Regions from separate parts of the Kocuria palustris genome, predicted to be linked through region 3. Evidence: predicted binding sites of a transcription regulator. Region 3 holds the regulator's gene; each other region holds the start of a gene.
The links. Region 3 encodes HrcA, which represses chaperone genes, less so after heat shock. Its sites were predicted from a motif close to TTNGCACTCGNNNNNNNCGAGTGCNAA; they were not measured.
Positions count from the first base shown of each region.

Region 1: the regulator HrcA is predicted to act here: its motif matches at 6,305-6,331, upstream of groES (co-chaperone GroES).
Region 2: the regulator HrcA is predicted to act here: its motif matches at 2,331-2,357, upstream of groL (chaperonin GroEL).

Region 1 covers NZ_JAFBCR010000001.1:977,144-987,203, reverse strand. Annotated here, with positions in the region: gene JOE55_RS04255 (glycoside hydrolase family 3 N-terminal domain-containing protein) at 1-675, shown strand, start outside; gene JOE55_RS04250 (THUMP-like domain-containing protein) at 821-2,125, opposite strand; gene JOE55_RS04245 (iron ABC transporter ATP-binding protein) at 2,186-2,941, opposite strand; gene JOE55_RS04240 (iron chelate uptake ABC transporter family permease subunit) at 2,938-3,975, opposite strand; gene JOE55_RS04235 (ABC transporter permease) at 3,990-4,988, opposite strand; gene JOE55_RS04230 (siderophore ABC transporter substrate-binding protein) at 5,124-6,122, opposite strand; gene groES (co-chaperone GroES) at 6,527-6,823, shown strand; gene groL (chaperonin GroEL) at 6,986-8,593, shown strand; gene JOE55_RS04215 (acyltransferase family protein) at 8,812-10,060, shown strand, end outside.
Region 2 covers NZ_JAFBCR010000001.1:2,180,883-2,190,942, reverse strand. Annotated here, with positions in the region: gene JOE55_RS09715 (ribonuclease HI) at 1-284, opposite strand, end outside; gene groL (chaperonin GroEL) at 540-2,168, opposite strand; gene JOE55_RS09705 (GNAT family N-acetyltransferase) at 2,411-3,082, opposite strand; gene JOE55_RS09700 (LytR C-terminal domain-containing protein) at 3,079-3,786, opposite strand; gene JOE55_RS09695 (DUF3263 domain-containing protein) at 3,848-4,072, opposite strand; gene JOE55_RS09690 (SDR family oxidoreductase) at 4,072-4,779, opposite strand; gene JOE55_RS09685 (uracil-DNA glycosylase) at 4,861-5,556, shown strand; gene JOE55_RS09680 (siderophore-interacting protein) at 5,562-6,410, shown strand; gene JOE55_RS09675 (threonine/serine exporter family protein) at 6,496-8,484, opposite strand; gene JOE55_RS09670 (peptidoglycan bridge formation glycyltransferase FemA/FemB family protein) at 8,595-9,677, opposite strand; gene JOE55_RS09665 (DeoR/GlpR family DNA-binding transcription regulator) at 9,849-10,060, opposite strand, start outside.
Region 3 covers NZ_JAFBCR010000001.1:167,360-177,419, reverse strand. Annotated here, with positions in the region: gene JOE55_RS00795 (PhoH family protein) at 1-887, opposite strand, end outside; gene JOE55_RS00790 (16S rRNA (uracil(1498)-N(3))-methyltransferase) at 1,044-1,808, opposite strand; gene dnaJ (molecular chaperone DnaJ) at 1,819-2,973, opposite strand; gene hrcA (heat-inducible transcriptional repressor HrcA) at 3,074-4,087, opposite strand; gene JOE55_RS00775 (DUF3097 domain-containing protein) at 4,284-5,150, shown strand; gene JOE55_RS00770 (DUF4870 domain-containing protein) at 5,298-5,891, shown strand; gene hemW (radical SAM family heme chaperone HemW) at 6,009-7,253, opposite strand; gene JOE55_RS00760 (protein phosphatase 2C domain-containing protein) at 7,342-8,196, opposite strand; gene lepA (translation elongation factor 4) at 8,199-10,046, opposite strand.

The DNA of each region.
Region 1 (10,060 bases), 810 kb from region 3:
GACGCCGTCGTCCAGGACCGCGCCTACAGCGACGACCCCGAGATCGTCTCCGAGCAGACCGTGGCCGCCATGAGCGGACTCTCCGATGCGGGACTGATCTCCTCGCCCAAGCACTTCCCGGGCCACGGCTCCGTCAGCACCGACTCCCACGTGGGGCTGCCGGTCCAGCAGACCCCGGTCGAGACCCTGAAGGATGGGGACTGGGCACCGTTCCGTGCCGCGGTCGACGCCGGCGCCCCGACGATCATGATGGGGCACATCGCCGTGAGCGACTGGAACGCCCAGGTGCCCGCCACGCTGGAGCCGAAGGCCTACCAGGCGCTGCGGGAGGATCTCGGCTTCCAGGGGGCGGTCGTCACCGATGCCCTCGACATGGGGGCCCTGAAGGACGTCGTGGGACCGGGCCGACCCGTCGACTCGGGGGTCACCACCCCTGCCGGTGCGGCCCTGCAGGCCGGCGCGGATCTGCTGGTGATGCCCGAGGACGAGGCCGCGGCCCACGCGGACATCGTGCAGGCCGTGGAGTCCGGTGCCATCCCGCAGCAGCGCCTGGACGAGGCCGCCACCCGGGTGGTGGCCATGCAGATGAGCTATGACCAGGCCCAGGAGTCGGCCCCGGTCGAGCCCGCGGAGCCCGGGAGCCACCAGGAGCTGGCCGCGCGCTTCGGCGGCTGAGCCCGGCTGCCCGTCGCGGCGCTGAGGCCGCAGATCGGCAGCTGATCGACATCGACGACATGCGGAGCTGCGGCTTCGACGAATGGGAGCGCCGAGGCCGCAGATCCGCAGCCGATCAGCAGCGATGGGGTGCGGTGGTGCGGCATCAGCTCATCGGCTCGACGACCAGGACCGCACGGCGCTCGCCGGTGCGGCCCTGTTCGTCGCTGTCCCACAGCCGCGTGACGATCAGCGTGGCGCGATTCGGCCCGGACGGCTTGAGCTGCCGGCGCAGCTGCTCGGGCGTGACGTCGGTGCCGCGCTTCTTGATCTCCAGGGTGCCGATCCGGTTCTGCTTCACCCAGGACTTGAGCACCTTGACGGTGTGGGGCAGGACCTCGCGCACGCGGTAGGCCCGGGCGAACGGGGTCGACGGGTCCTGGACGTCGGAGGCCGTCAAGTAGGCGATGCGGGGATGAACCAGGCGTGCACCCAGACGATCGCCCAGGTCCTGCACCAGTCCGGCGCGGATCACGGCTCCGTCGGGCTCCCAGACGACGTCGCCGGCGGCGATCGGCGGGACGGCGTCGTCGCTGTCCTCGGAGACCGTCAGGGGTGCGTCGTCGGGGTCTGGGAACGGCTCCGAGGAGATCAGCTCGTGGTGGCCCTGCTCGCCCATGACCAGGGCGGCGCGGCGGATCCCGGGGCGGGCCAGTGCTCCGAACCACAGCACGACCTCGACGACGTCGCGGCGGTGGGAGATCCACTGCGCCTCGCACCCCTCCGGCACGGCCGCGTGCGGCAGGCCCGGGCCCATCTTCACGCCCACCGGCATCCCGGAATCGGCCAGCGCCTGGACGAAGGACAGGGGAGGGGAGAAGGCTTCCGGATCGAAGATCCGCCGGGAGGCTCCGGCGGTCTCGCGGCGGGCCGGATCGAGCCACAGCGCCTCGGGGCGTCCGCCGGGCAGCTCGTCGAGGTCGAGGCTCTGGACGTCGGCCTGGACCACGCGGGTCTCGGGGAACGGCGTGAGGTTCACCGTCGCCACGGCCGCGGTGGTCTCATCGAGCTCCACGGCGGTGACGTCGAGCCCGGCGGAGGCCAGGGTCATGGCGTCGGCGCCGATCCCGCAGCCCAGATCGGCCACGCGGCGCACGCCGGCCTGGACGTACCGGCTGGCGTGGACGGCGGAGACGCTCAGCCGGGTGGCCTGCTCGAGGCCGTCCTGGGTGAAGAGCATGTGCTGGGCGAACTCGCCGAACTTGGCGACTGCCGCGGTGCGCAGCCGCGACTGGGTCATGGCCGCGGAGATCAGCTCGGGGGCGAACCCCTCGGCCCGCAGCCGCGAGATCTGCTGCAGCGCCTGGTCCTCCCGGTAAGGACCCAGCCCGTCGAGCAGCCTCATGCCCTCGGGCGTGAGCAGCGCGGCCAGGGACTCGGCGGCGGTCTCGGGGGAGGGGGTCTCTTCCACGTCCTCGACCCTAGCCTCTGAGCGGACGGTGATCGACGGACCTGCGCGGCGACGCGAGGATCAGTAGCAGGAGGCGAGCCGGCCGTTGGGGCCGTCGATCACGGTGATGGGGGTGTCGAAGACCTCCGTGAGCACCTCGTCCGTCAGGATCTCCTCCGGGGTGCCGAAGCGGGCGATCTGCCCGTCCTTCACCGCGCAGATGTGATCGGCGTAGTGCCCGGCGAAGTTGATGTCGTGCAGCACGATGATGATCGTTCGGCCGAGCTCACGGCAGGCGGAGCGCAGGAACTGCATCATCTGCACCGAGTGCTTCATGTCGAGGTTGTTCAGCGGCTCGTCCAGCAGCACGTGATCCGTCTCCTGGGCCAGGACCATGGCCACGTAGGCGCGCTGGCGCTGGCCGCCCGAGAGCTCGTCCAGGTACCGGTTCTGCAGCTCGGTGAGGTGCAGGAAGTCCAGGTACTTCGAGATGATCCGCTCGTCCTCCACGTTCAGCCGTCCCCCGGAGTAGGGGAAGCGCCCGAAGCCCACGAGCTGGCGCACCGTCAGGCGGGTGACGTAGTGGTTCTCCTGCCGCAGGATCGACAGGATCTTGGCCAGGTCCTTGGACTTCGACTTGGCGACGTCCATCTCCGCCACCTTGATGACCCCCTCGTCGAGGGACAGCAGGCGTCCGATCATGGTCAGCAGCGTCGACTTGCCGGCGCCGTTGGGCCCCACCAGCGCGGTCATGCCGCCGGTGGGGATCTCGAGGTCGACCGGGCCGATGCGGACCTCATCGGTGTAGTGCTTGCGGACAGTGTTCAGGGTGATCACAGGCGTCCCTTTCGCAGGATGACGTACAGGAAGACGGAGCCGCCCACGAGCTCGATGATGATCCCCACGACGCCCTGGGCGTAGAAGACGTGGTGCATCAGGAAGTAGGCCCCGGAGAGCACCACGAAGCCGATGAGCATGGCGACCGGGAAGATCCGTCGGTGGTCGTAGGTGTCGGCGAACTGGTAGGCCAGCGTGGCCACCAGGAAGCCCAGGAAGGTCAGCGGGCCCACCAGGGCGGTCGAGACGGCCATGAGGATCGAGATCAGGAACAGGATCCGGATGGTCTCCCAGCGGTGGTTCAGCCCCAGGTTGTTCGAGACGTCGGCGCCCATGGCCACGACGTTCAGCCGCCGGGCCGACAGCCACAGCGCCAGCCCCGCGGCCAGGCACAGGGGGATCGCGATCGGCAGGAGGCTCGCATCCGCGTTGGACACGGAGCCGAAGAGCCGGGCGTTGAGGACGTCGAACTCGCTGGGGGTCAGCAGACGCTGCATGAAGGTCGACACCGAGCCCAGGCCGCCGCCGATGATGATGCCGACCAGCAGCATGACGTGCATGCTGCCTCGGCGCCCGGCGAGCAGCCAGGTGTACAGGGCGGTGGCCAGCAGGACCATCAGGCTCACCTGGACCACGAACTGGGTCATGCCGCTGAAGGCCACCAGACTGGCGGCTCCGGCGAAGTAGACCACGCCCGTCTGGATCGCCACGTACAGGGACTCGAAGCCCATGATCGACGGGGTGATGATCCTGTTGTTGGTGGCGGTCTGGAAGCTCACGGTGGCCATGGCCTGGCAGAACGCCACCACGCCCATCACGATCACATTGGTCAGCCGCAGCTCGACGATGCGCCAGAACCCCGGCGTGCCGAACGGCAGCGGGTTGTCCCAGGCCAGCAGACCGCCGGCGAAGAGCACGGACAGCGCGAGCAGCACCACGACCACGATGACGTAGCGCCGGCGGGCGGCGGGGGTCGCGAAGGCCCCGGCGCTCGAGCGCTGGGCCTTGGCGGTCGTGGGTCTGGCGAGTGTCATCCGGGGGTCCTCCATCAGGCGCTGCGGCGCTGGCGCAGCAGCAGGGCGACGAACACGACGGCTCCGACGATGCCGAGGATCACGGAGACGGGGATCTCGAACGGGGCGATCAGCGTGCGCCCCAGCAGATCGCACACGGTGACGATCGCGATGCCCAGCAGGCAGACCCAGGGCAGGTTGGAGCGCAGGTCGTCGCCGCGGATCATCGAGACGATGTTGGGCACGATCAGCCCCAGGAACGGCAGATTGCCGACCACGACGGTCACCACCCCGGTGGCGATCGCGATCAGGATCGTGCCGAAGAGGATGATCCGGCTGTAGTTCAGCCCGATGCTCGTGGCGATGTCCTCGCCCAGCCCGGCGGCCGTGAGCCTGTCGGCCACGATGAACACCACGACCACGACGGCCGCCACGATCCACAGGACCTCGTACTGCCCGCGCAGCACCGAGGTGAAGCTGCCGGCGAACCACACGCCGAGGTTCTGCAGCATGTCGGTCTGCAGCGCCAGGAAGGTCGAGACGGAGCCGACCACGGCGCCGAGCATGATGCCGACGATGGGCACGATCAGCGACGAGCGCAGGGACACCCGGCGCAGGAAGAGGAAGAAGACCATCGTGCCGACGAAGGCGAAGAGGATGGCGGTTCCCATGCGCGTCATGAGCGTGGAAGACGGGAAGACGATCATGGCGGTGAGCAGGCCCAGCCCCGCCCATTCGGTCGTGCCGGTGGTCGTGGGCTCCACGAAGCGGTTCTGCGTCAGCAGCTGCATGACCAGCCCGGACATGGACATGGCCGCCCCGGCCAGCACGAGGGCGATCGTGCGGGGAAGGCGGGTGATGCCGAGCATCTCAGCGCCGCCCTCCGAGCCGAGGTCGTAGACCCCCGTGAACAGGGACAGGACCAGCAGCCCTGCGACCGCTGCGGTCGCCAGCCACAGCTTCCAGTCGAGCAGGGCTGCGGCGAGCCCGGATCGTCGGGTGCTCGCCTCGGCGCCGGTGCGGGCTTCGGTCATCGGGGTCCCCTCAGCATGGTCGGGCGGTGCGGAGGCATGCGCCTCGTCCCGGGAGGCCGGGCACGAGGCGCATGCCTCAGCGGCGGCACCTGCATCGGGCCTCGACGCCGGTGCCGCCGCTGACAGATCAGCAGGTCAGCTGCTCTTGGACTCGAAGGCGTCGGCCAGGCCGTTGAAGATCTCGGTGTAGGTCTGGATGCCCTCGTTGGTGTAGGTGTCCGCCGGAGCGTAGTAGATGTCGCCCTCCTTCACGGCGGTCACGTCCTGCAGCGCCTCGGACTGCTCGATGACCTCGGCGGCGGGGGTGGCGCCCTCCTCCGAGCTCACGCCGGCGTCGCGGTCCAGGACCACGATCCAGTCCGGGTCGGAGTCGGCGATGGCCTCGACGGAGATGTCGTCGCCCTGGTGGTCGTCCGAGGCGCCTTCGACCTCGAGGGCCGGGGTGAAGCCGAACTCGTCGAACAGCGGTCCGAAGGTGCGTCCCACGCCCGGGGCGATGTAGCCGATCTCGCCGCCGGAGACGTTGACGGCCATGACGGTGTCGCCCTCCTGATAGGAGTCGGACACGCGCTGGGCGGCATCGTCCAGGCCGCCGTTGAGCGAGTCGGCCTCCGAGGTCTTGTCGAAGATCTCGCCGATGGCCGAGGTCTGGCGCTTGAGCTCCTCGAAGAAGTCCTCGCCCTCGCGGGGCTCGAACTCCACGATCGCGGCATCCGGGACGAGCTCGGCGATCTGATCGTGGTAGTCGCCGAAGCGCTGGCCGTTGACCACCAGGCTGGGCTCCACGCCGGCGATGGCCTCGAGGTCCGGCTCGCGGTGATTGCCGATGTCGACGACGTCATCGCCCTGCCAGCACTCGACCGTCTCCGGCAGCAGGGGCTTGGGCGCCGCGGCCAGCTCGACGTCCCACTCGCACAGGGTCTCGAACGTGCGGTTGTCGGTGGCGACCACGTTCTGCGGCGGCAGCGCGACGGTCTCGGTGCCGAAGTTGTCCTCGACCTCGATGCTGTCGGTCTCCCCGGAGCTGCTCTGGCTGTCCGAGTCGCCGGAGCCGCCGCAGGCGGTGAGTCCGAGGGCCAGGGCCAGGGGCAGGGCGGCCAGTGCGGCGCCGGAGCGGCGGCTGGGTGCAGGCATGGGAGCATCCTCTTGTCTGTCGACGACGTGGTGGCGGAGCAAGGTGAGCCTCACCTTGAGTAGGTCAGGATTACCTTACTGGTGACCTTAAAGGATTCTCCCAGCTGTTGCCAGGGCTTTCCTCGGAGTCTGCAGGCCGGCTGGGAGTCGTTCCGGGGCGTTCGTTCCTCCGCGGTGTGCAGCTGGCACTCGCCTTGACCGACTGCCAGCGCCGTCTCTAAGGTGGCTTTAGCACTCGCCCTCGGGGGGTGCTAAGGGATTCGGGCCGATCGGCACCGCGACGACGGTTGGCAGATCCTCTGGCGCACCAGCACCGGGGTCCTCGCAGCAGCGGGGAGCAGCACCTCGGCGGGGCGCCGTGACAGCTTCAGCAACACTTCGAATCCATGAGAGAAGGAGACATCGTGTCGATCTCCATCAAGCCGCTTGAAGACCGCATCGTCGTCCAGGTCGTCGAGGCCGAGCAGACCACCGCCTCCGGCCTGGTCATCCCGGACACCGCCAAGGAGAAGCCCCAGGAGGGCAAGGTCATGGCCGTGGGCCCGGGCCGCGTCGACGACTCCGGCAACCGCATCCCGGTCGACGTCAAGGAGGGCGATCTCGTGATCTTCTCCAAGTACGGCGGCACCGAGGTCAAGTACAACGGCGAGGAGTTCCTCGTCCTGCCGGCGCGCGACGTGCTGGCCGTCGTCGAGAAGTGAGCCTGACGACCCCCTGATCACCTCAGGCGGTCCGAGCAGAGGGCGCCCGCCGCGTGCCCCGCGGTTGCGCGGGTCCGCATGGCCGGCGCCCTCTCTCGTCGATCAAGACCCCAGTCATCCCGACGGGCCCGCGCCCGTCGATCCCGAAGGAGAATCCGGCCCATGGCCAAGCAGCTGCTCTTCCGCGAGGACGCACGCAATCAGTTGAAGGAGGGTGTCGACCGCCTGGCCGACACCGTCAAGGTCACCCTCGGCCCGCGCGGCCGCAACGTGGTCCTGGACAAGAAGTGGGGCGCCCCCGTCATCACCAATGACGGCGTGACGATCGCCCGAGAGGTTGAGCTGGACGACCCCTACCAGAACCTGGGCGCCCAGCTCGCCAAGGAGGTCGCGACCAAGACCAACGACGTCGCCGGCGACGGCACCACGACCGCCACCGTCCTGGCGCAGGCGCTCGTGGAGGAGGGCCTGCGCAACGTGGCCGCCGGCGCCGCCCCGGGCCAGATCAAGAAGGGCATCGAGGTCGCCGTCCAGGCGGTCGCCGATCGCCTGCTCGAGGACGCCCGCGAGGTCTCCGGCGACGAGGTCGCCAAGGTCGCTGCGATCTCCTCGCAGTCCGAGGAGATCGGCGAGCTGATCTCCCGGGCCTTCGAGGTCGTGGGCAAGGACGGCGTGATCACCATCGAGGACGGCTCCTCCACGGAGATCGAGCTCGAGGTCACCGAGGGCATGCAGTTCGACAAGGGATACCTGTCGCCGTCGTTCGTCAAGGACGCCGAGCGCCAGGAGGCCGTCATGTCCGACGGCCTGGTCCTGCTCTACCAGGGCAAGATCTCCTCGGCGCAGGAGCTCATGCCGGTGCTCGAGAAGGTCGTGCAGACCAAGAAGCCGCTGACGATCATCGCCGAGGACGTCGAGGGCGAAGCCCTGTCCACGCTGGTCGTCAACAAGCTGCGCGGCACCCTGGACGTCGTGGCCCTGAAGGCCCCGGGCTTCGGCGACCGCCGCAAGGCGATCATGGAGGACCTGGCGGTTCTCACCGGCGGCACCGTGGTGACCTCCGAGCTGGGCATCGCCCTGGACCAGGTCTCCCTGGAGCAGCTGGGCTCCGCCCGCACGGTCACCGTGACCAAGAACGAGACCACGATCATCGACGGCGGCGGCACCGCCGAGGCGATCTCCGAGCGTGTGGACTACATCCGCGGCCAGGTCGAGCGCACCGATTCCGAGTGGGACCGCGAGAAGCTGCAGGAGCGCCTGGCGCGCCTGGCCGGCGGCGTGTCCGTCATCAAGGTCGGCGCGGCCACCGAGGTCGAGGCCAAGGAGCGCAAGCACCGCATCGAGGACGCCGTCTCCTCGACCCGCGCGGCCCTCGAGCAGGGCATCGTGGGCGGCGGCGGCTCGGCGCTGGTCCACGCCTCCGCGGCGATCGACGACGTCAAGGCCCAGCTCGACGGCGACGCTGCCGTGGCCGCGGACATCGTGCGCCGCGCCCTGCGCCAGCCGCTGCGCTGGATCGCGCAGAACGCCGGCCAGGACGGCTGGGTCGTGGTCTCGCGCGTAGAGCAGATGGAGCTCGGGCACGGCTACGACGCCAAGGCCGATCAGTACACCGATCTGCTGGCGGCGGGCATCATCGATCCCGTCAAGGTGACCCGCTCTGCGCTGCAGAACGCGGCCTCGATCGCGGCCCTGGTGCTGACCACCGAGACCTTGGTCACCGACAAGCCCGCGGAGGACGATCAGGACGGCCACGGCCACCAGCACTGATCCGGAAGCTGCGGCGCTGACAGCGGCCGCAGCAGGCCGAGGACAGGCCCGGCTCCCGTCGCACTCGCGGCGGGAGCCGGGCCTTCTGCGCACCTCGGACGATGCCGCGGGCGGGCAGCCTGCGCTGGTAGGTTGACGCCCGTATTTCCCCCGGAGGCTGCGCAGGCATGCAGGCTTCCGCATGACCCGCTGCCGTGGCCGCAGCACGGAGGAGAAGCATGTCCGAGCAGCAGGAGACAGGCGGCACCGCGGACGACGCCCGCCGCCGGGAATCCGTGGCCAGGTACTCCGGCTTCCGCCCGGAGATCCAGGGGCTGCGCGCCGTCGCCGTGATCATGGTCGTGCTCTACCACGTCTTCCTCGGGCGGGTCTCGGGCGGCGTGGACATCTTCCTGCTGATCTCGGCGTTCTTCATGACGCTGTCGTTCGTGCGCAAGCTCGAGGGCGGGCGCCCGCTGCGGATCGGACGCTACTGGCTGCACACCTTCAAGCGGCTGCTGCCGCTGGCGGTGCTCACGGTGCTGGGCACCCTGGTGCTGGTCGCTCTGTTCTTCCCGGCCTACCGTGTCGAGGAGGCCCTGCGTCAGGCAGCGGCGGCCCTGACCTACACCGAGAACTGGGTCCTGGCTCTCACCTCGGTGGACTACTACGCCGCCGACCGCTCCACGGCCAGCCCGTTCCAGCACTTCTGGTCCCTGTCCGTCCAGGGCCAGGTCTTCCTGCTGTGGCCGCTGCTGTTCGGACTGACCTGGCTGCTGACCCGCGGCCGGTCCCGCCTGCGGCCCGTGCCTGTGCTCGCGGTGCTGTTCAGCGCCATCTTCGCCGCCTCGCTCGTGTTCTCGATCGTCACGACCGCCACCCAGCAGGAGTTCGCCTACTTCGACACCCGAACCCGGCTGTGGGAGTTCGCCCTGGGCTCGTTGCTGGCCTTGGCGCTGCCCTTCATCCGACTCCCGCGGTGGCTGCGCGTGGTGCTGGGGTGGGTGGGGTTCGTCTCGATGGTGCTGGTGGGCCTGCTGGTCGATGTGCAGGGGGCCTTCCCCGGCTGGATCGCCCTGTGGCCCCTGCTCTCGGCGGCCGCCATCATGGTCGCCGGGCAGACGGACTCGCGCTTCGGCCTGGACCGGATCTTCGCCGCCAAGCCGCTGGTGCGCCTGGGGGACTCCTCCTACGCGCTCTACCTCGTGCACTGGCCGCTGCTGATCACCTACCTGGTCATCCGCGACCGCCCGGAGGCGGGGCCGCGCTCCGGGGTGGTGCTGATCGTGCTCTCGCTCGCTCTGGCGATCCTGGCGACCAAGCTCATCGAGACGCCGCTGAAGAGCTGGAAGTGGCCCGAGGCCACCAAGCTGCGCCTGGCCGGAGCGGTCGTCGTGTGTCTGGCGGTCGGTCTGGGGCCGGTCCTTGCCTGGCAGCAGAGCCTGCGCGCGGACGTCGCCGAGGCCCCGGACGGCCCCACGGCCTCGA
Region 2 (10,060 bases), 2.0 Mb from region 3:
AGCACCGGCTTGCCGTCGCTCTTCTTCCAGCCCTTCTTCTTCCAGCCCTTCATCCACTTGGTGATCGAGTTGATGACGTACTGGCTGTCGCACAGCACCCGCAGGGGCTCGCCGAGCTCCTGCGTGGACTCGAGCAGGTCCAGCACGGCCTGGAGCTCGCCCATGTTGTTCGTGCCATGCGGCCAGCCCCCGCTGCGCCAGTTGGAGTCGTCGATGTACCAGGCCCAGCCGGCCGGGCCGGGATTGCCCAGGGCGGAGCCGTCGGCGGCAGCGATGATCGTCATGCCGAACACTGTGGCACGTCCCACCGACAGCACGGCCCCGTCCGGCGCCGCGGCTCGGGCTGCCCCGACAGGCTCCCGTCGGCAGGGCGGTCGCACCGCACCCTGGGACGCCTGCGGCACCGGCCGGCAGCGCAGACGCTCGTCGGGTCCACCCCCGGACATGACGACGGGCCCCGCCTCCCGAGGTGGGAGACGGGGCCCGTCGGACTCGCTGGGCTGCGCTCAGGCGCGTTCAGCGATGACGCCGAGGCGTCATCACATCATGCCGCCCATGCCGCCCATGGGGTCCTCGCCGCCGCCGGCACCGGCCGGCTCCGGCTTGTCCGCCACGACGGCCTCGGTGGTGAGGAACAGACCGGCGATCGAGCCGGCGTTCTGCAGGGCGGAGCGGGTGACCTTGACCGGGTCGTTGATGCCCGCGGCCAAGAGGTCCTCGTACTCGCCGGTGGCCGCGTTGAGGCCCCAGCCCTTCTCGAGGCCGCGCACCTTGGCCGCCACGACGCCCGGCTCGAGCCCGGCGTTGAAGGCGATCTGCTTGAGCGGAGCGTCGATGGCGACCTTCACGATGTTCGCGCCGGTGGCCTCGTCGCCGCTGAGCTGCAGCTGGCCGAAGGCGGTCTCGCCGGCCTGGATCAGGGCGACGCCGCCGCCGGCGACGATGCCCTCCTCCACAGCGGCCTTGGCGTTGCGCACAGCGTCCTCGATGCGGTGCTTGCGCTCCTTGAGCTCGACCTCGGTGGCCGCGCCGGCCTTCAGCACGGCGACGCCGCCGGCCAGCTTGGCCAGGCGCTCCTGCAGCTTCTCGCGGTCGTAGTCCGAGTCCGAGTTCTCGATCTCGGCGCGGATCTGGGCCACGCGGCCCTCGATCTCCTCGGCGGAGCCGGCGCCGTCGACGATGGTGGTCTCGTCCTTGGTCACGACGACCTTGCGGGCGGTGCCCAGCAGGTCCAGGGTGGCGGTCTCGAGCGAGAGGCCGACCTCCTCGGTGATGACCTGGCCGCCGGTCAGGATGGCGATGTCCGCCAGCTGGGCCTTGCGGCGGTCGCCGAAGCCCGGAGCCTTGACGGCCACGGACTTCACGGAGCCGCGCATCTTGTTCAGCACCAGCATGGCCAGCGCCTCGCCCTCGACGTCCTCGGCGATGATCATCAGCGGCTTGCCCGACTGGATGACCTTCTCCAGGACCGGGACGAGATCCTTCACGGCCGAGATCTTCGAGTTGACGATGAGGATGTAGGGATCTTCGAGGACGGCCTCCTGGCGGTCGGCGTCCGTGACGAAGTAGCCGGAGAGGTAGCCCTTGTCGAAGCGCATGCCCTCGGTCAGCTCGAGGTCCAGCCCGAAGGTGTTGGACTCCTCGACCGTGATCACGCCCTCCTTGCCGACCTTCTCCATGGCCTGGGCGATGAGGCGGCCGATCTCCGGATCCGCGGCCGAGATGGACGCGGTGGCCGCGATCTGCTCCTCGGTCTCGATCTCCTTGGCGGAGCTGAGCAGCTCGGCGGTGACGGCCTCGACGGCCTTCTCGATGCCGCGCTTGAGCGAGAGCGGGTCAGCACCGGCAGCCACGTTGCGCAGGCCCTCGCGCACGAGCGCCTGGGCGAGCACGGTGGCGGTGGTGGTGCCGTCGCCGGCGACGTCATCGGTCTTCTTGGCGACCTCCTTGACGAGCTCGGCGCCGATCTTCTCGTAGGGGTCCTCGAGCTCGATCTCCTTGGCGATGGACACGCCGTCGTTGGTGATCGTGGGAGCGCCCCAGGACTTCTCCAGGACGACGTTGCGGCCGCGCGGGCCGAGCGTGACCTTGACGGCGTCAGCCAGGGTGTTGAGGCCGCGCTCGAGACCGCGGCGGGCCTCCTCGTCGAATGCGATGAGCTTTGCCATGTGTTCGTCCCTCCTGGACGTTCAGTCTGACTCCCACCGACCCGCTGCCCGCGACGGACGGGGCGCCGGCTCCTGCGGGATCTGCCCGCCGAGCCTGCCCCTCAGAGAGACGGTGGCTTCCACTTCGTGGTCGAGCGGCTGCGCCGACCGCAGCGGGGCCGGCTGGCAGTCTGCTCGACTGAGTGCCAAGTCCATTATTGGCACTCGGCCCCTGCGAGTGCAAACCCCTGAGCGCGTTCGGCTCAGGGTTCACCGTGGGCGGACGCCCCGTGCCACGGCACCTGCTCCCACTCCTCGCGCAGAATGCCGTAGATCATCCGGTCGTAGTGCTCCCCCGCCACCTTACGAGCCCTGCGGATCCGCGCCTCCTCGGTGAAGCCGAGCTTCCGGGCCACCCGGCACATGCCGCGATTGCCGCTCCAGGTCTCCAGGTCGACGCGGTCGGCGCCGCTGGTCCGGAACAGCAGGTCGACCCACAGGCGCAGGGCCTCCGAGCCGTACCCACCGGACCAGTACTCCGGCGGGTAGATCGCCACGCCGATCGAGTGCAGCGGCAGCAGATGCGTGCCCGTACCCGGATCCTCCGTGGGGGCCTCCGCGTGATACCAGGAGACCTGCCCCAGGAACCGGTCGGTGCCCTGCTCGGCGATCACCGCGGTGTCGCGCACTGCGGGCCAGTCGCCCTGGCGCACCCGCTCCGTCAGCTTCCCGAGCCAGCGCTGGGCCGATTCTGCGGTGAAGTTGGGGTAGAAGGGCCCGTCCGTGCGCTGCCACTCGTGCTCGCCGCCGCCGGGCGGGGGCATGATCCACCGCTCGTAGACGGGGAGGTCATCGGCGCGCCAGTCGCGCAGGCGCACGCGCCGGCCCTCGACGGCCAGCGGCTCGACAGCGCGCGAGTTCCCCGCCGCGCTCATCGGAGGGCCTCCGCCGGATCGGCCGCCAGCGCCTGGGCGCCGGCGCCTTCCTGCGGGAGCTCGGCGGCGCCCTGCGCGGAGGACTGCTCCTGGCCTGCGCCCACCAGCTCCTCGCCGAGGTCGTCTCCGATCACTGCCACCAGCGGATAGGCGATGGCGTCGTCGGCCTGGACCTGCTCGATCCCCAGGGCATCGGCCACGAGCCGGGCCTGCTCCTCGGTGTCCCCGGTGACGCCGTCGCTCGCGTAGTAGACCACGCTCTCGTCCACGGGCATGCCCCAGTTGCCGGTGGCGATGACCTCCCAGTCCAGCGCCGTGAGGTCCTCACTGGCAGCGCCGGCCACGCCGTCGAGGTCGGTGGCGTTGAAGATGCCCACCTGCTCGGCGTCCTCGGGAGCGGCGGAGGCGCTCGCCCCGTCCTCCGCCCCGGCCGACCCGCTCGGATCCTCGGCGACCTGGTCCTCGGAGCCCTGGACGGCGCTCGAGCCGCGGTCCTGGTTCACGGTCGAGAAGACGTAGGCGCAGGCGCCCAGCAGCAGGCCGAGGGAGCCCACGATGACCATGGCCTTCAGGCTCCCGGGTGTCTTGGGGGCTGCGGCCTCCCGGGGCCGGTGCGCGCCCTGCCGAGGGCCGCCCTCCGGGACGTCGTCGAAGACGTCGCGGGGATGCAGGTCGGGATCGGACCACGGGGGCTGTTCGCTCATGCGCGCCATCCTTCCATCCGGGAGCCCGTTCATGCGCCGCGACGAGCCGCCGGGACCGCGCTCACGAGTCCCTCAGCTCGCGCAGCCGCCGCACCAGGACGGGCTCGGCCGCCCAGGCGGCCTCCGTGTCCAGCAGCGCGTTGAGCCGCTGGTAGTACTCCGTCACGGGCATCCCGAGCTGCGCGCCGATGGCCCGCTCCTTGGCCCCCTGGTACTTGAAGCGCCGCTTCTCCAGGTCGAGGATCGCCCGCTGCTGCTCGTCCAGCTCCCCCGCCTGCGCGCCCATCAGCGCTGCTCCTGGCGCGGGCGCACCGAGACCGAGGTGAGCTGCACATCCGGGGAGGCATCTACGACCGCACGCACGGCCCGGCCCACCGACTCGGGGAGGATGTACTCCTCCGGGCGGTGCTGCTTCCCGATCGAGTCGTGGATCCCCCGCAGCATCTCGGTGTCCGTGGGGCCGGGGTGCACCGAGGCCACCCGCACGAGGTCCGGTTCGAGCTCCTGGCGCAGCGAGTCCGCCAGCGCCCTCAGCGCGAACTTGGAGGCCGCGTAGACCGCGTTGCCGCCGCTGGCGGTGAAGCCGGCGCCGGAGTTCACGAGCACCACGGTTCCCTGCGCGCGGCGCAGCGCGGGCAGGGCCAGCCGGGTCAGCTCGGCGGGGACCATGACGTTGAGCTCCAGCTGCGCCTGCCAGTCCTGGGGGCGGGAGTCCTCGACCGAGAGCCGGTGGCCCAGGGCGGCGCAGTGGACCAGGACATCAAGCCGCTCGAGCCCGTCCACGAGCTCGGGCAGGGCCTGGAAGTCCGTGAGCTCGGCGCGCACGGGCTCGGCCCCCTCCGGCAGCTGCGCCAGGGCGTGCTCATCGCGGCCCACGGCCAGGACCCGGTGATCGACCGCCAGGGACTCGACGACCGCCCGGCCGATGCCGCCGGTGGCACCGGTGACGAGGGCGAGGGGACGCTGATCGGTGGGCATGCTCGACTCGCTCATGCCGCCACTGTAGAACGCGGCCACGACAGCGCAGCGGGGCGCCCCCCGGCGTCGTGGGCGGCGGTCCCTAGAGTGGTCCGCATGACCAGCACCGATTCCGCAGACCGCCCCGAGCTCGCCGAGATCATGGCCGAGGACTGGGCCGAGGCCCTGCGCCCCGTGGAGGACGCGATCCACGGGATGGGCGACTTCCTGCGCCAGGAGCATGCGCAGGGCCAGCGCACCTTCCCGCCGGGCCCGGAGATCCTGCGGGCCTTCCAGGAGCCGATGGCCGAGGTCCGCGTGCTGGTCCTGGGCCAGGACCCGTACCCCACCCCGGGCCACGCCATGGGGCTGTCGTTCTCGGTGCGTCCGGACGTCCGCCCCCTGCCGCGGTCCCTGCAGAACATCTACCGCGAGCTGCACGACGACCTGGGGATCGCCCCGGCCGAGAACGGGGACCTCAGCGCATGGAGCCGCCAGGGTGTCATGCTGCTCAACAGGTGCCTCACGGTGCGCGACGGAGTGCCTGCCTCCCACCACGGCAAGGGGTGGGAGGCCGTCACCGAATGCGCGGTCCGGGCCCTGGCGGCCCGCGGCGGCCCGCTCGTGGGCCTGCTGTGGGGACGCCCCGCACGCCAGTGCGCCCCCTGGCTCGCCCCGGCCCCGACCGTGGAGTCCACGCACCCCTCTCCCCTGTCCGCCTCCCGCGGCTTCTTCGGTTCGCGGCCGTTCTCCCAGGTCAACCGTCTGCTCGAGGAGCAGGGGGCGGCTCCGATCGACTGGTCGGTAAGGTGAGCCTCATGACTGACGACCCCGCCCAGCACCAGCCCGCTCCCGCAAAGCCGCCGAAGGCGCAGATCGACCTGACCGTCGTGCAGCGCCTGGAGCTCTCCCCGTCGATGGTGCGCATCGTGGCCTCGATCGGCGATCCGAGCTCCTTCCGGGACATCGAGCCGCCGGAGAAGTACTGCAAGCTCGTGTTCTTCGATCCCGAGCTGGGCCTGGGAGATCATCCCGACTACTGGAGCCTGCGCGAGACGCTTCCGCGCGAGCACCTTCCCGTGACCCGGCACATGACGCTGCGCCACGTGGACCTCGAGGCCGGGCAGCTGTGGATCGACGTCGCGCTGCACGGCGACTCCGGCTGGGCCGGGCCGTGGGCGGCCGGAGCGCAGCCCGGCGACACGATCGTCGCTGTGGGTCCCGGCGGCAAGTGGATCCCCGACCCACAGGCCTCCTGGAGCCTCATGCTCGGCGACGAGGCCGCGATCCCCGCGGTGCTCGCCAACGTCGAGGCCATGCCGGAGGACGCCCGCGGAGAGATCCTGCTCGAGGTCCAGGACGCCGATCACCACCTGGACATCCAGGTGCCCTCGGGCTGGAGCCTGCGCTGGATCCACCGCGCCGAGGCCCCCGCCGGCTTCCCCGCCCTGGTCGAGGCCGCGCGCACGGCGCAGTGGCCCGGCACGACGGACGGCATCCAGGTCTTCGCCCACGGCGAGCGCGAGGCCATGAAGGCCCTCCGACCCGTCCTGTTCGAGGAGCACGGCCTGGACCGGGCGCAGGTCTCGCTGTCGGGCTACTGGGCCCGCGGCCGCGACGAGGACGCCTTCCAGGCCGAGAAGAAGACCCCGGTCGGCAAGGTCTGATCCCCTTCCCCTCGCACAGCACGACGGCCGCGCACCTGCTCATGCGAGGGTGCGCGGCCGTCGTCGTCTGCGCAGGCGGGGTCGGTCAGCGGCGGCGGTTGCGGCGCATGCCGATCCGGGCGTCCTCCGAGAGCACGAACGGGCGCATCAGCAGCTGGCCCAGGACCAGCCCGGCGGCCATCGACAGGATCGTGGTCATGGCCGTCACCAGCGACACGACGCCGTGGCCCGTGGTCTCGGCCTCGATCGTCACTGCGTACATGCCGCGGAAGAACGACAGCCCGGGCAGCAGGAACGTCATGCCCGGCACCGCGAGCACCAGGGACGGGATGCGGTGCCGCCCGGCGATGTAGGCGCCGATCACGCCCGTCATCGTGGCCCCGAAGACCACCTGCAGGCGCGCGTCGAGTCCGACCCACCCCACCAGGTGATAGGCCAGCAGGCCACCGAGCCCGGCGACCATGGCGGGCAGCAGGTGCCGCGCCGAGGCCTGCAGGCTGATCGCGATCAGCCCGGCTGCCAGCGTCATGCAGATGATGTTGAAGTAGGGCGCCGCCGGCTCGAACTGCGTCTGGGAGATGTCCAGCCCTCCCTGGCCCATCAGCCCCATGACCGCGATGCCCGTGTAGATCCCCGCGACGATCCCTGCGAAGGCCATGCCCGTGGACAGCGCGCGCCCTGCGGCCGTGACGGGGAAGCCCGAGATCGCGTCGTGCATGGTCGACATGAACCTGGTGGTGGGCATCAGCATGATCAGACCGGCCGCGATCACCTTCGGGGGCGACATCTCGATGCCGATCTGGGAGCCCAGCAGCGCCATGACGGTGATGACGAAGGCCGAGACCACCATGGTGAAGAACTCCGGCACGCGGCGTCGGCCCATCACGGCCCCGATCTTGCCCACCATGCCGGCCGAGAGCATCGAGATCGTGGCGCCCGTGAGGCCGCCGCCGATGCCCAGGGTGATGGCGAATGCCGCAGCCATGGTGGCCAGGGAGACCACCCAGTTGGGGTAGGGCTTGGGCCGGGAGTTGATGGCCTGGAGCCGCTCGCGGGCCTCCTCGCGCGACATCCTCCCTCGGCTGATCTCCGTGACCAGCCGGTGCGTGTCCGCCAGACCGGAGTAGTTGTCCGACGACGAGCGCACCACGCGCATGACGGTGTGGCTCGTGGTGTCGGCGTGGTTGAACACGTCCTCGCGGGTCGCGGAGGCATCGAGGCCGGAGACGTCTGCGACGTAGTTGATCGTGACCGACTGGTTGGTGATGTCGACCTCGATGTTCTCCACGCCGTAGGTCGCGCACACGGCCACGACCGCGTTCTCGACGTCCAGTGCGTCGGCGCCGTAGTGGAACATCGTCTCCGCCAGGCGCAGGGCGAAATTCAGGGTGCGCCGGGCCTCTCGGTCATCCGAGCTCGCGTACCGGCGCAGGCCCGCGAACGGGCTGGCCGTGAGCCGCTCGACCATGGGCATGGCGGCGGTCATCCCTGCGTCGCGCTTCATGATCGACTCGAGCACGCGACGCGAGCGCCGCGGCTGCGGTGCCGTCGCTGCGGAGCTCGACGACGGGTAGGCCGCCGTCTGCATCTGCGTGGTCGGCTGGCTGCCGAGACCCGTCGGCTCGACGGCCGGCAGCATCGAGGTGTCCGGGCGCGAGACCGGGCCCGTGGACTCCTGTGAGGCGCGCCGACGGCTCGTCGTGGCGATCGGGACGGTCTGGGCGGGCGACTGCCGCTGCAGCCGGTCGCGCTCGATGGCCTCGGTCGTGAGCACTGGAAGCGCCTCGACGCGCGGTGCCAGCACATCGCCGAGCTGACCGTCCGCCAGGGCCTGGGCGCGTCCGGCCTGGGCCTCGGTGGCCCGGATCGGCGCCAGGTCGTCGTCGCTGAGCAACTGATGCAGGCTCAGCTGGGCGTCCGGCCCGAAGGGATCCGCGGGCAGCTGCTCGAGGTCCGTCCATCCCGAGCTCGGATAGGAGCCGGGGCGGACCTCCTGGCCGAAGGGCTGCAGAGCCGACGGCTCGGATGCGTCCGTCAGGCTGGTCAGGGAACCGGTGAGCGTGGCTGGGGGCACCGCGGACTCTCCTCCATGGTGTGTTCCGACATGCATCGGGCCGGATGCCGCCGTGCGGCGTCATCCGGCACGGGCACCCGGGCAGGCCGGGCAGGGGGCCGGTCGTCGGCTCAGTAGAACGCCTCGTTGCGGGAGCGGACCCACAGCCGTCGCATGACCTTCTCGATCACGGTGTTCCACAGGCGGGCCCGGCAGGGGGAGATCTGCTGATCCCACACGCCGGTGTAGTCGATGACGGTCTTGGTGAACGACGTCTTGAACAGCCCCAGCCCGTGGAACGGGTGCTCCTTGTCCTTGACCCGGTCCTTGGGCGGGGTGCCCACGAAGTCGTAGTCGATGATCCCGTGGTCCTTCATGAGATCCGTCAGCGCGGTCCACTGCACCAGGTGCGAATCGCCGTACTGCTTGCGCCGGGGCTTCGACCCGCCGTCCTTGTAGAAGCCGTGCCTCCCGAAGGCCACCACGAAGGCGCCGACGGAGGGCTCGCCGTCCTCGTAGGCGAAGTACAGGCGTCCCTGCCCGGCCTGGTCGAAGTTCGTCCAGAACCGCTGGTAGTACTCGTACGGACGCAGCATGACGCTGGCGTGGCCCTGTCCGATGGTCTGCATCAGCCCGAACATGGCCTGCATGTTCTCCTCCGTGACGGGCACGCGCTCGACGCGCGCCTCCTCCCGGATCGCGCGGCGCACCGCGTTGCGGCCGCGGGAGTGCAGGGCCTTGAAGACCTCGTCCTCGCTGCGGTCGGTGTCCAGCAGCGCGGTCGAGTCGTTGGACTGGATCGGGAAGGAATGCACCAGGCCGGCGTCCTCCAGGGTGGACGTGAGCTCGGGGTCATCCAGCAGCACCGGCTCCATCTTGACCATGAAGACGCCCAGGCGCTTGCGGCGGATCAGCTCCTCCGTAGCCTCGGCGAAGCCGACCAGGTCCTCGCCGGCCTCGACCGACGGGCCCTTGGCCATGTACCAGAGGGTGCCCAGCCCCGGAACGACCTTCTCCAGCACGAGCGTGAACACCGGCTGCGATCCGTCGCGCGGCTCGTGGACCAGGTGCACGGGCCGCCAGCCGTGATCCTTCTTGACGTCGGCGTACGAGGACGCCTGCAGCAGGTCCCCTCCGCGCGGGTTGGACTGCACATGCTCATCCCAGGCGTCGATCTCCTGGGTCGTGGCGAAGCGTGCGGTGAAAGCGCGCACGGTGCTCCTTTCGGGTCATGCCCCGGGACGATCGCTCGGGGGCTGTCTCGGCGAGGACGGGACGGGGGCCGACAGCAGGCCCGCGCCGCCCGGGCTCGCGGACAGGGGTCTCGGCCTCCCACCGTACCGGGTGATCCCTGCTCGGACCCCGGCACCGCCCCTGCGCGTCCTTCAGGCGATGACGACCTCCACACCGGCGCGCTCCAGGGCGCGGGCGAGCCCTGACGGCGGCTCGGCGTCGGTGATCATGACGTCGATCTCGCTCAGATGGGCGTAGCGCGAGAACGTCTCGTGGCCGTGCTTCTCGGCGTCGCAGACCACGACCACCCGGCGGGCGGCCCCTGCGATCGCCGCCTTGACCGCGGCCTCTGGCGCGTGCGGCG
Region 3 (10,060 bases):
AGGTCCACCTGGGTGATGTCGCCGGTGACCACGATCTTGGAGCCGAAGCCCAGGCGCGTGAGGAACATCTTCATCTGCTCGGGCGTGGTGTTCTGGGCCTCGTCGAGGATGATGAAGGAGTCGTTGAGCGTGCGCCCGCGCATGTAGGCCAGCGGGGCCACCTCGATGGTCCCGGCCTCCATGAGCTTGGGAATCGCGTCCGGGTCGAGCATCTCGTGCAGGGCATCGAAGAGCGGCCGCAGGTAGGGGTCGATCTTCTCGTTGAGGGAGCCGGGCAGGAAGCCCAGCCGCTCGCCGGCCTCGACCGCGGGACGCGTGAGGATCAGCCGCGAGACCTCCTTGCGCTGCAGCGCCTGCACCGCCTTGGCCATGGCCAGGTACGTCTTGCCCGTGCCGGCCGGGCCGATGCCGAAGGTCACGGTGTGGTCGTCGATGGCGTCCACGTAGAGCTTCTGGTTGATCGTCTTGGGGCGGATGGTGCGCCCGCGCGAGCTGAGGATGTCCTGGTTCAGAGCGCTCGAGGGCCGTGCCGCCGCATCCCTGCCCAGGATGCCCATCAGCTGCGCGATCACCTGCGGGGTGACGAGCGTCCCCTGGGAGGCCAGGGCTCGGATCTCCTCGAGCAGCGCGACGACGACGGCGACGTCCTCCGCGCGGCCGTCGACCGAGACGGTGAGGTCGTGGGCGCGCAGATGGGTGCCCGGACGGGCCAGCTCGATCTGGGTCAGCGCGGAATCGGCCTGGCCGATGCTGCGCACCATGGTCTCGCGGTCGTGGAAGACGACGGTGCGCCGCACGCGCTCCTGCTCCGGAGACGTGTCCTGCGCGGGTGCCCCGACGGGACGCTGCGGGTCCGCTTCGGTGTCCGAGAGGGTGCTGTGATCCATGGTGAGGGCCGTGTGGCCGCTGCCGCCTTCCGTTGCGCTGCGCGTGGTCTGCTCCGCACGGGAGGCTGCAGCTGGTGCAGGCCGAGGTGCGGTTCGAGGGCCCATGCTATCCCGCCGGTGCGACGCGCCGGCGGGCGGCTGCGCCGCCGTGGATGCTCACCAGCGCCCGAGGGCGCAGGACAGCACGGCCACGGCAGCGGCCCCTGCCGTGGAGGAGCGCAGGACCTCCGGGCCCAGCAGCATCGGCTGAGCCCCGGCCTGCACGAAGCGCTCGAGCTCGGTGTCCGAGACGCCGCCCTCCGGGCCCACGATCAGCCCGATCCCCTCCAGGTCCTCGTGGGACGCCAGCTCCGGAAGCAGCTCGGTGAGACGCTGCTGCGCGCTCTCGTGCAGGACCAGCCAGCGCGTGCCCGGCGCCTCCTCGATGAGCCGGGCCAGCGAGGAGCTCGTGACCGGCTCGCGCAGCTGCGGCCAGCGACCCCGTCGGGACTGCTTGGCCGCCGAAGTCAGGGCGGACTCCCACTTGGCCAGCTGCTTGGCCTGGCGCTCGGGGCGCAGCTTGGCGATCGAGCGCTCGGCCTGCCACGGGATCACGGCCTCGACGCCGAGCTCGGTGCAGGACTCGACGGCCTGCAGATCACGGTCGCCCTTGGCCAGGGCCTGCACGAGGATCAGCTCGGGGCTGCGCGCCGGCTCCTGCACGGAGTCCTCGACGCGCAGCTCGATCCGGTCGCCGGCGGCGCTCACGACGCTGCCGGTGACCCGCAGCCCGCGGCCGTCGACGAGCTCGAGCCGCTCGCCGGTGCTCAGGCGCCGCACGGTGGCGGCGTGGCGGGCCTCCGGGCCGCTGAACACGATCTGCTCCCCCGCGCCGGCGCCGAGCATCTCGGTCTCGGCGAGGAAGACGGGCAGCGTGGTCATGTCCGGCGCCTCACTGATCCGCGAAGCGGTCGCGCAGCCGCGAGAAGAACCCGCCGCCGCCCCCGCGCTCCTGCGTGCGGCTCACGGCGGTTCCGGTGTGCTGCTCCTCGCCGCGCAGGGAGGCCAGCCGGGTGAGCAGCTCGCGCTGCTCGCCGGTGAGGTCCTCGGGGGTCTCGACCTCCAGGTGCACCACCAGATCGCCGCGCTCCCCGCTCTGGCTGCGCAGCCGGGTGGAGCCCAGGCCCTCGACCCGGCGGGTCTGACCCGACTGGGTGCCTGCGGGGATCGAGATCTCCTGGGGGCCGTCGAAGGTGTCGAGCTTGAGGGTGGTGCCCAGCGCGGCCGAGGTCATGGGGATCCGCACGGTGACGTGCAGGTCGTCGCCGTCGCGGGTGAACGTGGGGTCCTGGGTGACCTTGGTCTCCACGTACAGGTCGCCGCTGGGGCCGCCGGCCACGCCGGCCTCGCCCTGCCCCGACAGGCGGATGCGCACTCCGCTGCGCACGCCGGCGGGGATCTTGACGTTCAGCGGGCGCTTGTCGCGCACGCGCCCGTGGCCGTAGCACTCCTGGCACGGGGACTTGATGACATCGCCGTAGCCGCGGCAGGTGGGGCACTCGGCCACGGTCATCACGGTGCCCAGGGGCGAGCGGATGGGCTGGCGGACCTGGCCCTGGCCGCCGCAGTCGGTGCACTGCTCGGGGTGGGTGCCCGGCTGGCAGCAGGTGCCCTGGCACTCGGGGCACACGACCGCGGTGTCCACCGTGATCCGCTTCTGGGTGCCGAAGACGGCCTCCTGCAGGGAGACGTCCACGGTGATCAGGGCGTCCTGGCCCTGGCGCGTGCGGGACTTGGGGCCCTGGGCTCCGCCGCCCTGGAAGAAGGCGTCGAAGATGTCGCCGAAGCCCCCGAACCCGCCGCCGCCGAAGCCGCCTCCGCCGAAGCCGGACTCGCCGTTCTCATTGCCGGTGGCGTCGTAGATGCGCCGCTTCTCCGGGTCGGAGAGGACGTCGTTGGCGTGGGAGACGCGCTTGAACTCATCGGCGGCATCCGGCGACGGGTTGACGTCCGGGTGCAGCTGACGGGCCTTCTTGCGGTAGGCGCGCTTGATCTCCTCGGCGGAGGCGTCCCGGGACACGCCCAGGGTCTCGTAGTGATCGCTCACAGGTCGTTCCGTCCTCGTCATCTCTGGGATTCGTGGTCTGCGCGCCCCTCGCCGGGCGCATGGCCGGGCTCGAGGAGAGCGCGAGTCTGTTCGGTGCGGCTCAGCTGGGCAGCGAGCGCGAGAGGTAGCTGGCCACGGCGCGCACCGCCGCCATGGTCTGCGGGTAGTCCATGCGGGTGGGACCCAGCACGCCGAGCTTGGCCCTGCGCTGCGGACCGTATCCGGTGGCGACGACAGCGGTCTCGACCAGCGGGTCCGACGAGTCCTCCGCACCGATGCGCACGGCCACCCCGCGCTCGTCCTGCTCCATCTCCGAGAGCAGCTGCAGGAGGGTGACCTGCTCTTCGAGCGCCTCCAGCACGGGGCCGATGCTGCGGCGGAAGTCGTCGGTGGACTGGGCCAGGTTCGCGGTGCCTGCCAGCAGCATGCGCTGCCCGGACGCGCTGTCCAGCACGGCGGCCACGGCCGCGGCCGCCGCCTCCAGCAGGGGCTGCTCGGCCGGGGGCGCCTGCTGGGCCGCGGCCATCACGGCCGCACCGGCTCCGGCCAGCGGATGCCCGACGACCGCGCCCAGCAGCCTCGCCCGGGCATCCAGGACGACGGACTCGGCCACCGGCTCGGGCATGCGCAGCATCCGCTGGGAGACCCGGCCGTCGGTGGGGATCACGACCAGCAGGACCTGGTGCTCGTCCATGCGCACCAGCTCCAGGTGCCGCAGCGCGGCCGAGCTCACCGACGGGTACTGCACGACCGCCACCTGGTGGGTGAGCTGCGAGAGCAGGCGCACCGTGCGCTCCATGACGTCGTCGATGCCGTCGGCGCCCTCGAGCAGGGTCTGGATCGCGCGGCGCCGGGCCGGGGTCAGCGGCTGGACCGCCGCGATCCGGTCGACGAACTCGCGATACCCCTTGGCCGTGGGGATCCGACCCGAGGAGGTGTGGGGGGCCATGATCAGGCCCTCCTCCTCCAGCACGCCCATGTCGTTGCGCACGGTCGCCGAGGACACGCCGAGGGCGTGGCGCTCGACGAGGGCCTGGGAGCCCACCGGCTCCCGGGAGTGGACATAGTCCTCCACGATGGCCTGCAGGACCTGCAGCCGCCGGGGGTGATCCATGTTCCGCTCCTTCCTGCGCTGTGCGTGCTCGCTCGGAGGACCATTCTGGCACTCGGGGGCGCACACTGCTAAGCCAGTGTAGGCGGGCTCACGCCTCCGCGCTCGCACCGGGGCATTGGTACGCTCGCCGCTGATCCGCCCGGAGGCGCCCCCTCCGGCGCACCGCACCACCACGTCCGTCGATCTGGAGACCTCCATGCCCCCTTCGTCCTGGGGACCGCGCTCCCTCAGCGACCTGTCCGCCTCGAACCGCCCGCCCGAGCCGCGTCAGCTGCCGGTGGCCCGCGGCATGGTCCTCGAGGAGTTCGAGACCGGCTGGGTCGGGGCCGTGGTGCGTCTGGAGACGATCGGCGGCATGCGCGTGCTCAGCCTCGAGGACCGTCGGGGCAGGATCCGCAGCTTCCCCCTGGGACCCGGCTTCCTCTTCGAGGGCGAGCCCGTGATCGCGGCCGAGCCTCAGCGCCGCAGCGCACCCAAGGCTCCCGCGCGCACCCGCTCCGGGTCGGTCGAGGTGGAGGGCTTCCGCGCCCGCACGGCCCAGGCCTCCCGCATCTGGGTCGAGGGCAAGCACGACGCCGAGCTGGTCGCGAAGGTCTGGGGCCACGACCTGGCGGTCGAGGGCATCGTGGTCGAGCCGCTGCACGGCGTGGACGATCTGGCCGCGGCCGTCGCGGAGTTCTCCCCCGGGCCGTCGCGGCGCCTGGGCATCCTGGTCGATCACCTGGTCGCAGGCTCCAAGGAGTCCCGGATCGCCGAGGAGGCCATGCGGGTGCCGTCCGCCCCCGGCAACGTGGCGGTGCTGGGCCACCCGTACATCGACATCTGGCAGGCCGTGAAGCCCAGCGCCATGGGCATCCGCGCCTGGCCCGAGGTGCCGCGCGGGATCGATTGGAAGACCGGGATCTGCCGCGGACTGGGCTGGCCGCACGAGACCCCCGAGGACATCGGACGGGCCTGGAGCTCGATCCTCTCCCGCGTGGACACCTACGCCGATCTGGAGCCGGCGCTGCTCGGGCGCGTCGAGGAGCTCATCGACTTCGTCACGGTCCCCGGCAGCGCCTGAGCAACCCGTCACACGGGGCCTCGCACGAAGCCCTCGGAGGCCGTCAGCGGCTAGACTGTGCAGGACCCGAGCGCTTCCCCGACCCCCAGGGGACCTGCGGCGCCCGCACGACCGGCCCTGCCGGTCACACGACCTCGAAGGTGGACAGTGGCCGTCTCCAGCAGCAGCCCCCAGCGTCTCAGCGACTCCGGTGCCGAGCCGGACGACCTCGGCTCCGACGACCAGGCGGCCCTCGCTCCGAACGAGTACGAGGGGCTCAGCGCACAGCCCGGTCCGGTCTCCGTCTCGGACGATCAGCAGCTGGCCACGCTGACGCACATGCTCGGAGTGGTCGGCTGTGTGCCCAGCATGATCATCCACCGCTGGGCCAGGGGCCGCGCCCGCTTCACCGAGCAGGAGTCCCTGGAGGCCGCCAACTTCACGCTGCTGCCCACCCTCGTGGTGATCGCCGGCGCGCTGCTGGCCTTCATCCCGTGGGTCGGCTGGATCTTCGCCATCCTGGCCGCCGCAGCCTGGCTGATCCTCGCCATCTCCTCGGTCGCCGCAGCCGTCTCCGCCAACTCCGGGCGTCCGTACCGCTACCGCCTCAACTGGTACCTCTACGACGCCCTGGCCAGCCGACGCCAGGAGCGCCGCCGGGAGCGCGAGACCTCCGGTCCGGTCACAGCCCAGGGCCAGGTCGTCACCCCCAGCGGCCGCACCGCTGAGGCCCCAGAGCCGGGTCCCGGCGCGCAGAGCTGACCCGGACGCCGCACGGCACGCGCAGAGGGCCCCGCTTCGGCGGGGCCTTCTGCATGTCATCCGCAGGTCTGCCCGGCCGTGGACCGGCCGTTCCGACGGGTCCGAGAGCCCTGCGGCTCAGTCGACGAGCAGCCGCCGCACCACGGCGTCCCCGAGCAGGCGGCCGCGCAGCGTGAGCACGAGCCGGCCCTGCAGCGCGCTGCGGCCGTCGATCAGCTCCTCGGCCACCAGCCCCGCGATCTGCTCGCGCCCCTCCGGACGCAGCGCCGTCAGCGGCATGCCGTCTGCGATGCGGGATTCGAGCATCACGCGCTCCATGTACCGGGTGTCGTCGTCGAGCTGCTCGCGGCCCACGGCGGGAGAGAGGCCCCTGCGCACCGTCTGCGCGTACGGCATGGGGTGCTTGCGGTTCCACCAGCGCACGCCGCCCACGTGGCTGTGGGCGCCGGGGCCGACGCCCCACCAGTCCTGGTTGTGCCAGTAGGCGAGGTTGTGCGCCGAGCGGTTCTCCAGCGCGCTGCGCCCGCCCGCGACCCGGGACCAGTTGGAGATCTCGTACCACTCGAAGCCTGCCTCGGAGAGCATCTGCTCGGCGATCCCGTACTTCTCCGCCTGGTCGTCCGGGTCCACCGGGTCCACGTCGCCGCGGCGCATCTGCGCCGCCATGCGCGTGCCGTCCTCCACGATCAGGGAGTAGGCGGAGAGGTGGTCCGGCTCCAGGGAGATGGCCTGGCGCAGCGACTCCCTCCAGTCCTCGGGCGACTCCCCCGGCGTGCCGTAGATCAGATCCGTGCTCACGGACAGCCCGGCCTCCTTGGCCCACTGCACGACCCTCGGCACGTTCGCGGGATCGTGGGTGCGCTCCAGGGTGCGCAGGACGTGCGGCACCGCGGACTGGACGCCGAAGGACACGCGGGTGAATCCTCCGTCGGCCAGCGTCTGCAGGTCCTCCCGGGTCACCGAGTCGGGGTTGGCCTCGGTGGTGACCTCCGCGCCCTCCAGCAGACCGAAGCTCCCGCGGGCGCTGTCCAGGATCTCCACGAGCGCCGAGGACGCCAGCCGGGTGGGCGTGCCCCCGCCGAAGAAGACGGTGTGCAGTTCGCGGCGCGCCGCCCCGGAGCGCTCGAGCGCCTCGCGGGCGAACTCGATCTCGCGCACGGCCTCGAGGTGGTAGGCCGCCTGCGAGACGTCGGGGCCCAGCTCCAGGGCGGTGTACGTGTTGAAGTCGCAGTAGCCGCAGCGCACGGAGCAGAACGGCACGTGCACGTACAGGCCCAGGGTCCGCTCGTCGCTTCCGTGAGCGGCGGTCTCCGGGAGCAGTCCGTCCTCCGGAGGGGTCTCGCCATCGGGCAGAGAGGGCATCTTTATCCTTCGAGTTCTACTTCAGGTTTTGATTATTCGCACGGGCTTCACGTTCGACGTGAACTCCAGGACGGAGCTCTCGTGCAGGTCAGAGCGTGATCGCCAGGCCGGTGATGTCGTCGTGCACGGTCATCCGGGGCGCGCGTACGCGGCGGGGATCCGCTCGCTCGAGCCCACGCAGGCTCTGAGCGAGGGAGCCGGCCGAACCGCTGTGCAGCGCCTCGAAGAGCCCGCGCCGACCGGTGATCGCGAAGGGATCGACCACGCGCTCCAGACCGTCGGTGAGCAGACACACGCGCCGCTGCTCGGCCCCGGGGATCAGCTCCACGCGGGCATGCTGCGCGGCCTGCGGCGAGCCGCCGAGGATCCACAGCCCGTCCTCCGTGCTGCGTGTGCGCCGGTCCCGCATCTGCGCCTCGAGAAGCTCGGCGTAGGCGGCCTCAGCGCTGCGGCCCTGTGCTCGCAGCTCGTGCCAGCGGCGCAGCACTCGGGCCTCGCCGCCGGCGAACTGCGGATCGACGACCTCCAGGATCTGCCCACCGTCCTCGAGCCACAGCGGCGAGTCCCCCAGCACGAAGCATTCGAGGCCCTGGGCGGTGCGCCGGATCAGCGACAGCGTGGCCGTGGGGATCTCGGCCCCGGGCCAGCCGATCTCGATGCTGCGCTGGGCCTCGGCGCGGGCGGCCTCGACGATCTGGTGCAGGGGCTGGCTGCGCGCTCGAGCTCCGGCGTCGGCGAGGATCGCGCGCAGGGCTGCGGAGAGCCTCCAGGCGAAGCGGGCGACCTGCTCGTCGGCGCTGCGGGGGTCCTGGGCGCCCAGCGCTGTGGCCCCGTCGAGCACCCAGGCCGCCTGGAGCCGTCCGCTGGCATCGCGGGCCGTTCCCCAGGCGTCCTGCGTGCGCCGCTTCGCCGAGACGGCCACCACGGCCGGGCCGCAGATCACGACTACTTCTTCTTCTCCGGCTCGTCCGCCGACAGCGCCGCCACGAAGGCCTCCTGGGGGACCTCCACGCGACCGACCATCTTCATGCGCTTCTTGCCCTCCTTCTGCTTCTCGAGCAGCTTGCGCTTGCGGGTGATGTCGCCGCCGTAGCACTTGGAGAGCACGTCCTTGCGGATGGCCCGGATGTTCTCTCGTGCGATGATCCGCGAGCCGATCGCCGCTTGGACGGGGACCTCGAACTGCTGGCGCGGGATGAGCTCGCGCAGCTTGTTCGCCATGGTGGTGCCGTAGGAGTAGGCCTTGTCCTTGTGCGTGATCGCGGAGAAGGCGTCCACGCGCTCCCCCTGCAGCAGGAGATCGACCTTCACGAGCTCGGAGACCTCGTCGCCGTCGGCCTTCCAGTCCAGGGAGGCGTAGCCGCGGGTCTTGGACTTGAGCTGGTCGAAGAAGCCCACCACGATCTCGGCCAGCGGCAGGCGGTAGCGCAGCTCCACGCGGTCCTCGGAGAGGTAGTCCATGCCGCCCATCTGGCCGCGCTTGGACTGGGCGAGCTCCATGATGGTGCCCACGAACTCCGACGGCGCCAGGATCGTGGCCGCGACCATCGGCTCGCGGATCTCCTTGATCTTGCCCTCGGGGAACTCGGACGGGTTGGTGACCAGCAGCTCGGTGCCGTCCTCGGTCGTGACGTCGTAGGACACCGACGGCGCCGTGGCGATCAGATCCAGGTTGTACTCGCGCTCGAGGCGCTCGCGCGTGATCTCCAGGTGCAGCAGGCCCAGGAAGCCGCAGCGGAAGCCGAAGCCCAGCGCCGTGGAGGTCTCGGGCTCCCAGACCAGGGCGGCGTCGTTGAGCTGCAGCTTCTCCAGGGCGTCGCGCAGCACCGGGTAGTCGGAGCCGTCGATCGGGAACAGCCCGGAGAAGACCATGGGCTTGGGGTCCTCGTAGCCGCCGAGCTCCTGCTCAGCGCCCTTGACGGCGGTGGTGACGGTGTCGCCCACACGGGACTGGCGGACGTCCTTCACGCCGGTGATGAGGTAGCCGGTCTCCCCCGCGGCCAGGCCGTCGGTGGGCTTGGGCTCCGGCGACATCACGCCGATCTCGAGCAGCTCGTGCTGGGCCCCGGTGGACATCATCTCGATGCGCTCGCGCGGTTTGAGGCTGCCGTCGAAGAGCCGCACGTAGGTGACCACGCCGCGGTAGGTGTCGAACACGGAGTCGAAGATCATGGCACGGGCGGGAGCCTCGGGATCGCCCGACGGCGCCGGGATCTCCTCCACGATGCGGTCCAGCAGCTCCTCGACGCCCTCACCGGTCTTGCCGGAGACCCGCAGCACGCGCTCCGGGTCCTCGCCGATCAGGTTGCCGATCTCCTCGGCGTACTTCTCCGGCTGAGCGGCCGGCAGGTCGATCTTGTTGAGCACCGGGATGATGGTGAGGTCGTTCTCCATGGCCAGGTAGAGGTTGGCCAGGGTCTGCGCCTCGATCCCCTGCGCGGCGTCCACCAGCAGCAGCGCGCCCTCGCAGGCGGCCAGCGAGCGGGAGACCTCATAGGTGAAGTCCACGTGGCCCGGGGTGTCGATCATGTTCAGGGCGTAGTCGGTGCCGTTCACGCCCCAGGGCATGCGCACCGCCTGCGACTTGATCGTGATGCCGCGCTCGCGCTCGATGTCCATGCGGTCCAGGTACTGAGCCTTCATCTCACGCGGCGTGACCACGCCGGTCGACTGCAGCATGCGATCGGCCAGCGTCGACTTGCCGTGGTCGATGTGCGCGATGATGCAGAAGTTGCGCAGCACCGACTGGTCGGTGCGCGCGGGCACCGGCGGATGGGCGGCCAGTGGGGACAAGGCGGGGCCTCTCT